Regions from separate parts of the Duganella sp. GW821-FHT07G03 genome, predicted to be linked through region 2. Evidence: predicted binding sites of a transcription regulator. Region 2 holds the regulator's gene; the other holds the start of a gene.
The links. The regulator FliA, encoded in region 2, starts transcription of late flagellar genes. The targets are predictions, from matches to a motif close to CTAAAGTTTNNNNNNNNNNNGCCGNTA.
Positions count from the first base shown of each region.

Region 1: a site for FliA is predicted at 2,355-2,381, ahead of AC07OK_RS24470 (flagellar protein FliT). Genes of this name have one in related genera too.

Region 1 is NZ_JBWKQE010000023.1:65,281-69,491, reverse strand. Features, by position in the region: gene AC07OK_RS24480 (type IV pilus assembly protein FimV) at 1-678, shown strand, start outside; gene AC07OK_RS24475 (aspartate aminotransferase type Ic) at 769-1,974, shown strand; gene AC07OK_RS24470 (flagellar protein FliT) at 2,032-2,310, opposite strand; gene AC07OK_RS24465 (HDOD domain-containing protein) at 2,461-3,288, opposite strand; gene AC07OK_RS24460 (M13 family metallopeptidase) at 3,521-4,211, shown strand, end outside.
Region 2 is NZ_JBWKQE010000012.1:50,813-55,023, reverse strand. Features, by position in the region: gene flhF (flagellar biosynthesis GTPase FlhF) at 1-1,171, shown strand, start outside; gene AC07OK_RS16705 (MinD/ParA family ATP-binding protein) at 1,164-1,961, shown strand; gene AC07OK_RS16700 (RNA polymerase sigma factor FliA) at 2,005-2,736, shown strand; gene AC07OK_RS16695 (flagellar motor protein) at 2,718-3,464, shown strand; gene motD (flagellar motor protein MotD) at 3,466-4,211, shown strand, end outside.

The sequences.
Region 1 (4,211 bases), on a different contig from region 2:
GCGCAGGCTTTGCTGCCTTTGGCGCCGTTGCCGCTGCCTAAGGGCGTGAAGCGGCCGGCGGCTCCGGCCGCTTGCACGCCGTCCGGCATGAGCGCGAAAGAATGCGCGGCGCTGGATACGCACAGTGTGGAGTTGTCCAGCAAGTTGGTCGAGCTGGAGGGTAAGGTGAAGTTGCTGCAAGGGGCGCTGGCGGCGAAGGGCGGGGCGGCCAATGCGGCGGCGCACACGGCGTCGGTTCAGGCCGCGACACCGACACCGACGCAGACGCAGACGCAGACGCAGACGCAGACGCCGGCCGCTGCGCGCGGTGCGCCGGCAGCGGCGCCGGCATCAGTATCGGCATCGGCGTCCGCGCCGGCATCTGCGGCGAGCTCGGCGGCGTCCGAGGAGGCCTCGGCGCCGGTCAAGAAGGTGCGTGTGTTGCCCAAGCTGAAGTACAAAAAGGAAAAACCGCCGGAACCGGCCGCCAGCAATATGCCGCTGATCGCCGCCGGCGCCGGCGTGCTGGCCTTGCTGCTGGGCGCCGGCGGCTATCTCTACCTGCGCAAGAAACGCGGCAGCGGGCCGCTGAAAATCTGGCAGGGTTTCCGCAGGAAGAAGCCGGCCGGTGAGGGCGAGCAGCCGGTGGAGGCGCCGCCGCTGCACGAAGTGACGCCGGAATCAATGATGCAGCAGTAATAAGTATATAACTGCACGCTCTTATCGAGGCCAGACAATCTGGGGTATAGTATTCGACCCCCTCCGTCTTCCCCATACTGAAAGAGCGCTATGACCGCAGTAGAGCAATATCAAGCTTTCAAACAACTCGGCCTGAAGTTGGACATGTCCCGCGGCAAGCCTGCCCCCGAGCAATTGGATTTGTCGAATGGCCTGATGGCCGCACTGGACGGCTACAAGGCCGCCGACGGCACCGACGGCCGCAACTACGGCGGCACCATCGGCCTGCCGGAAGCGCGCGAACTGTTCGGCAAGCTGCTGGACGTGCCGGCCGCGCAGGTCGTGGTCGACAGCAGCGCCAGCCTGTCGCTGATGCATGACGTCATCATCTACAGCCTGCTCAACGGCACGCCCGGCAACGCCCCGTGGGTGCGCGAGCCGGTGACCTTCCTGTGCCCGGTGCCGGGCTACGACCGCCACTTCGCCATCTGCGAAGCGCGCGGCATCAAGATGATCAACATCCCGATGAGTGTAGCCGGTCCGGACATGGACCTGGTGGAGAAACTGGTGGCCGAGGACGCCAGCATCAAGGGCATGTGGTGCGTGCCGAAGTACAGCAATCCGGGCGGCGTGGTGTTTTCGGACGCCGTGGTGGCGCGCCTGGCGGCGATGAAGACGGCGGCGCCGGACTTCCGCCTGATGTGGGACGACGCCTACCGCTTCCACCATCTGGGCGAGCAAAAGTTGGAAGTGGCCAATATCCTGGACGCCTGCGCCAAGGCCGGCAACCCGGACCGCGCGATCGTGTTCGCGTCGTCGTCGAAGGTGAGCTGGGCCGGTTCGGGCATCGCCGCGCTGGCCGCGTCGCCGGCCAATATCGCCTGGTGGACCAAGCATGCCGGCATCCGCAGCATCGGCCCGGACAAGATCAACCAGCTGCGCCATGTGCGCCTGCTGAAGGACCTGCCGACCGTGGAAGCGCTGATGGAACAGCATCGTCTGCTGCTGAAGCCGAAGTTCGACGCGGTGCTGGCGCAGTTCGAGCGCTATCTGGCCGACGTGCCGGGCGTGTCGTGGACGCGTCCGCAGGGCGGCTACTTCATCGATCTGGTGACGCCGGACGGTTCGGCCAAGCGCACCGTGGCGCTGGCCAAGGAGGCGGGCATCACGCTGACGCCGGCCGGTGCGGCTTTCCCTTACGGTAATGATCCTAAGGATAGCCATATCCGCATCGCGCCGAGCTTCCCGTCGCTGGACGAGATCACCCAGGCGGCGCAGGGCATCGCCTTGTCGCTGAAGCTGGCGCTGGCGGGCTGATCGCCCCAGACGTAAAAAAAGCGCCCGCGGGCGCTTTTTTCATTGGAGCAGGGCGTTTTACTGACGCGACATGCCGGGCACGTTGTTGGCCCAGGGTTCGGTGACGTCGCGGATGGCGCGGTCGTTGGCCAGGATTTGTTTCAGCAGGTCGATCTTGCGCAGGCGCGGGGCGCCGCTCAGGGCCGGTGCGCCGGCGCCCACTGCGCGGGCTTCGCTGGCGCATTGCGCTTCCAGGCGGCTCAGGCCGTCGAAATCACCCAGACGTGCGGCGGCGGCCATCTGATTGGTCAAACCGGCAATATTTTCGTACATCGAGAGGACTTCGGTGGAGGTCATGTTCTCACCCTGGCTAGTTATAACGGATTACCGCATGTCCAGATTAACGTCGCCTTAAACGGGAACTTTAGGGTGTTTTGAAAAAATATTTGAAAAAGATCGAAAAAAAGCCCCGTGCGGGGCTTTTCGTGGTGTTAAGAGCAAGCTGGCTTATTTGACCAGCTCTTCCAGCCCGGCGCTCAGCTCGTCCGGCGACGGCATTTCGTCGATCAGGGCGTTGTCGTCCAGGCCCAGTTCCTCGGCCAGGTCGGCCGGGTAGCAGGCGGCGATTTCGTCTTCGCTCAGTCCGGCCTGCTCGACACGGGCGCGCCAGGCGGCCAGCGAGACCACGGCGGCCAGGCGGTTCAGCTCGCCGTTGTGGTGCGGCTCGGGGAAGGCCAGGATGGTTTCCGAGAAGGTCAGCGGAAACTTCCAGCGCTTGGCCAGTTCGGCGCCGACGTCGGCGAAGGTGAAGCCGAACGAGGTTTGCTCGGCGTCCAGGCGGCGCGAGTCCAGCGGGCCGGCCACCTTGTCGAGCGCCATCGCCTGCTCGGCCATCGCCGAGTGGATCACCAGCTGGCCGATGGCGTGCATCATGCCGATGGTGAAGGCGAGGTCGGTGTTTTCCTTGGTCTTCTTGGCGATCCACTTGGCCGACACCGCGGTGTGCAGGCTGTAGCGCCAGAATTGCTTGAGGTCGAGACCGGGCACGGTCTTGAAGCCGCTGACCAGGCCGGAGCTGATGACCAGCGTGCGCACGGTCACGAAGCCGAGCATCAGCACCGCGTCTTCCACCGTGCCGATGCTGCGCGAGACGTGGTAGTAGGCCGAGTTGGCCAGGCGCAGCAGCTTGGCGCTCAGCACCGGATCCGTCGACAGTTTCTTCGCGATCTCCTCGGTCGAAACGCTGGCTTTGTCGAAACTGCTGATCAGCTCTTCCACGACCTTGGGCGCGGTGGGCAACGCAGTTGGATTCTGGAACAGGGCATCAAGTTTCATATTTATCTCCTGGGTAATTAGCGCGTTGCTATGGGCTAACTATATAGCGATTCCCCGAATGAATGAAGCAATTTTGCTGGGCGGGCGTCTCTTTTCTGCCGTGTTGTGACCATCTATTCCGTCAAATCCACCGTTCGTCGCAAAGCCGCATCGCCGCGCGCGCCGCGGCGCTACAGTGCACGCTGGCGTATCACGCCCGACATTCAACCAGATCCACGACCAAGGGACTCCCATGCACCCATCCGCAAGCAAGTTAAGCCTGGCCATCTGCGCCGCCCTGATGCTGGCCGCGCCGTTGCGCGCCGAGCCGACCTCCGCCGCCCCATCGACCGCCGCCGCCAAAAGCGCCGTGCTGCCGGGCGACGATTTTTTTGATTACGTCAACGCCGACTGGCTCAACAGCGTCGAGATTCCGGCCGACCGCAGCGGCTGGGGCGTGGGCAACGCGCTGGTCGAGGACACCAACCAGCGCATTGTGAAATTGATCGAAGCGATGGCGGCGCAGCCGGCCGACGCCGAGGCGAAGAAGATCGCCGACTACTACGCCGCCTTCATGGACGAGTCCGGCATCGAGGCCAAGGGCCTGGCGCCGCTACAGCCGCTGCTGCAAAAAATCGCCGCCATCGGCGACAAGCGCGCGCTGGCCGAGGCGCTGGGCGGCACGCTGCAAGCCGATGTCGATCCGCTCAACGCCACCAACTTCTTCACCGAAAACCTGTTCGGCCTGTGGATCGCCCAGGGCCTGAAGGACTCGGCGCACTACACGCCTTACCTGCTGCAGGGCGGGCTGGGCATGCCTGACCGCGCCTACTACCTGGACGCCACGCCGGCCATGCAAAAGCTGCGCGGCCAGTACCAGGCGCACATCGCCGCCACCTTCAAGCTGGCCGGCATCGCCGACGCCGACGCCCGCGCCGCGCGCG
Region 2 (4,211 bases):
GCCGCGCTTCGAATCCAGCACCCCAACCCAGGCGCCAGCCGCCCCGCCAGCGCAACCGGTGCGCCGCGTGGTGGCGTCCGCTTCGTCGTTCGCCAGCGCCACCAAGGCCGCAGCCGCCGCGCCGGCGCCGGCCCAGGCCGCGCTGGACGTCGATCAGATCGCCGCCATGGTCAGTGCCGCCGTCGCCGGCGCCAAGCAGAGCGCCGCCGCCGAAATGCAGGGCATGATGAGTGAAATCCGCGCCATGCGCGGCATGATGGAAACCCAGCTGGCCGAAATCTCCTGGGGCACCACGCAAGCGCGCGAGCCGCAGAAAGCCGCCGTGCTGCGCGAGATGCTGGCGGCCGGCTTCTCGGCCAGCCTGGCGCGCTACCTGATCGAAAAACTGCCGGCCAACCGCGACGCCGCCGACAGCCTGCGCTGGATCAAGAACGTCCTGACCCGCAACCTGCAAACCATGGCCAACGAAGACGCGCTGATCGAACAGGGCGGCGTGTTCGCGCTGGTCGGCCCGACCGGCGTCGGCAAGACCACCAGCACCGCCAAGCTGGCCGCGCGCTGCGTGATGCGCCACGGCCCGGACAAGCTGGCCCTGATCACCACCGACGCCTACCGCATCGGCGCCCACGAGCAGCTGCGCATCTACGGCAAGATCCTCGGCGTGATGGTGCACTCGGTGAAGGACGAGGCCGACCTGCGCATCGCCCTGAAGGAACTGAAGAACAAGCACACGGTGCTGATCGACACGGTCGGCGTCAGCCAGCGCGACCAGATGGTGACGGAACAGGTCTCGATGCTGCAAGGCGCCGGTGCCGACGTCAAGCGCCTGCTGTGCCTGAACGCCACGGCCACCCAGGAAACCCTGAACGAAGTGGTGCGCGCCTATCAGGGCAGCGGCCTGGCCGGCTGCATCATGACCAAGCTGGATGAAGCGGCCGCGATCGGCAATGTGCTCGACGTGGTGATCCGCCAAAAACTCAATCTGTTCTACGTCTCGAACGGCCAACGCGTGCCGGAAGACCTGCACCTGGCCGATCCGGCCTACCTGATCGATCGCGCTTTCAAGTTGAAACGCGACGTCGTCAGCACCCAATACCTGGACGCCGAACTGCCTCTGCTGATGAGCAACGGCCAGGCCCAGCAAGCAATGCGCGAGGTGCACCTTGGCTAATTTCGATTTCGACCAGGCGGAGGGACTGCGCCGCATGCTGGCGGGGGCCCAGCCCCGCATCGTCACCTTCCTGTCGGCCACGCCGCAGGACGACAAGGGCGCCATGCTGGTCAACCTGGGCGCCTCGCTGGCCCGGGCCGGCAACGACGTGCTGCTGGTGGACGCCTGCGCCAGCGCCCACGGCGTGGCCAGCCGCCTCGGCGTGGATGGCGGCGCCAGCCTGCTCGACGTGGCGCGCCAGGAGTGCGCGCTGAACCAGGTGATCCACCAGGTGCCGCAAGGCTTCGCTGTGGCGTCGATGACACGCGGCGTGGCGCGCAGCGGCCCGGACGAGACGCGCCGCCTGGCCAAGGCCTTCGACGTGCTGGCCAAGCAGACCGGCATCGTCATCGTCGACGGCGAGTTCGACGGCGTGGCCTTCCCGGTGCCGGTCATGGCCAGCTCGGAAATCGTGGTGCAGGTATCGAATAGCGCTACCTCGATCAAGGCCGCGTACAGTATGATCAAGCGCCTGAACCAGGAGCTCGGTCGGCGGCCGTTTGGAATTCTGGTCACCGGGGCTTCCGAATCGGAAGCAAAGGTGGTATACGATAATATGGCACAGGCAGCAAGCCGATACCTGGCGGTGAACCTCGTTTCGATGGGATCGGTGCCGGCGGATGAATACCTGCAGCGCGCGGCACGCTTGGGGCGTGCGGTGGTCGATGCGTTTCCGCTGGCCGGGGCTTCGGTCGCGTTTCGTCAACTGGCGGGGCGCTTCGCGCTGGCCGGCTCGCCATCTTTCCGTTAAGGGAGCATCATAATTTTAGCGCTTAATCAATAATAAACAGGCTATGTACACGGTCAAAGGGAAAGTGGACAAGGATTCTTTGCTGACGGAGCATATGCCGTTGGTGAAGCGCTTGGCCCATCACATGAAGGCGAAACTGCCGCCCAGCGTCGAAGTCGACGATCTGGTGCAAGCCGGGATGATCGGCCTGCTCGACGCCATCAGCCGTTACGAGGACACCCATGGCGCCCAGTTTGAAACCTACGCCGTGCTGCGCATCCGCGGCGCCATGCTCGACGAACTGCGCAGCAGCGACTGGCTGCCGCGCTCGATGCGCCAGAACATGCGCAAGATCGAAACCGCGATGAGCACGCTGCAACAGCGCCTGGGCCATCCGCCGAGCGAGTCGGAAGTGGCCAAGATGCTCAAGCTGTCGCTGGCCGACTACCAGGACATGCTGTCCGACGGCGGCGGCCACCAGCTGGTGTACTACGAGGATTTTCACGACGACGACGGCAACGACAGCTTCCTCGACCGTTACTGCTCGGACGAGGAGAGCGATCCGCTGCGCTCGCTGCTGGACGGCGACTTCCGCCAGGCCGTGATCGACGCCATCGACGCGCTGCCGCCGCGCGAAAAGATCCTGATGGGGCTGTACTACGAAGAGGAGCTCAACTTGAAAGAAATCGGCGCCGTCATGGGCGTATCGGAATCGCGCGTATCGCAGCTGCATACGCAGGCCGTGGCACGGTTGCGCGCCTCACTTCGGGAGCGGTCTTGGACTGGGCCAGCGTAGCCGGGGTGCTGCTGGCGCTGGCCGGCATCGTGGTCGGCCAGACGCTCGAGGGCGGCAAGCTGGCGTCGTTGTTACAACCGGCGGCGTTTGCGATCGTCGTGGTCGGCACCTTCGGCGCGGTGCTGTTGCAGACCAAGTTCCAGACCTTTGTGCGCGGCCTGCGCATGCTGCGCCTGGTGTTCGCGCCGCCGGCCGACACCCGCGTGCTGCTGGCGCGCGACATCAACGCCTGGAACCTGGCGGCGCGCCGCGACGGCCTGCTGTCGCTGGAGCGCTATATGCTCGCCTCCAAGGACAAGTTCAACACCAAGGGCCTGCGCCTGATCGTCGACGGCATCAATCCCGACAAGCTGCGCCAGATCCTCGACACCGAAATCACCGCCTACGAAACGGAAGAACGCCAGGCGGTGCGCATCTGGGAATCGGCGGCCGGCTATTCGCCCACCATTGGCATCCTGGGCGCGGTGCTGGGCCTGATCCACGTGATGGAAAACCTCACCGATCCCAGCAAGCTCGGTTCCGGCATCGCCGTGGCCTTCGTGTCGACCATTTACGGCGTCGGCCTGGCCAACCTGTTCTTCTACCCGATCGCCAACAAGCTCAAGGCCATCGTCACGCAGGCGGTGCACCAGCAGGAAATCGCCGCCGCCGTGTTCTACGACATCGCCACCGGCGACCACACGCGCGTCATCGACGAACGCATCGCCACGCTGCTGCGGGAACACTGACATGCAGAACCGGCGCGCCCGCAGGAAGTTCGACGACGAACCGGAGAACCACGAGCGCTGGCTGATCTCCTACGCCGACTTCATCACCCTGCTGTTCGCCTTCTTCGTGGTGATGTATGCGATTTCGGTGGTCAATATCGGCCGCTACAAGGTGCTGTCGGTGGCGCTGGGCGACGCCTTCGGCGGCGCCGGCTCGGCCAAGCCGGTCACCACCGAAGTGCCCAACCTGCCCATCCCCAATCCCAACCTGCGGCGCCACGCCGAACTGCTGCGCAAGGAAAAAACCCAGATGACCAAGCTGGCGCAGGACTTGTTGTCCACCTTGGCGCCGCTGGTCAAGGAGGGCAAGGTGCGGGTCACGCAGAACAGCCGCGGCGTCAGCGTCGAGATCAACGCCTCGGTGCTGTTCGATCCGGGCGAGGCGCGCCTGACCAATGAGTCGACCGAGGCGCTGCGTGCCGTCGCCGGCCTGCTGAAAAACGACGATCACAAGGTGCAGGTCGAAGGCCACACCGACAACCAGCCGATCCGCAACACGCTGTTCCCGTCCAACTGGGAATTGTCGGCGGTGCGCGCCAGCAGCGTGGTGCGGCTATTCATCGACGCCGGCGTGGCGCCGGAACGGCTGACGGCGGTGGGCTTCAGCTCGAACGTGCCGGTGGCGCCGAACGACAACCCGATCGGCCGCGCGCGCAATCGCCGCGTGGCGGTCACGATCTTGTCCGGTATCCCGGATACGGTGACGGA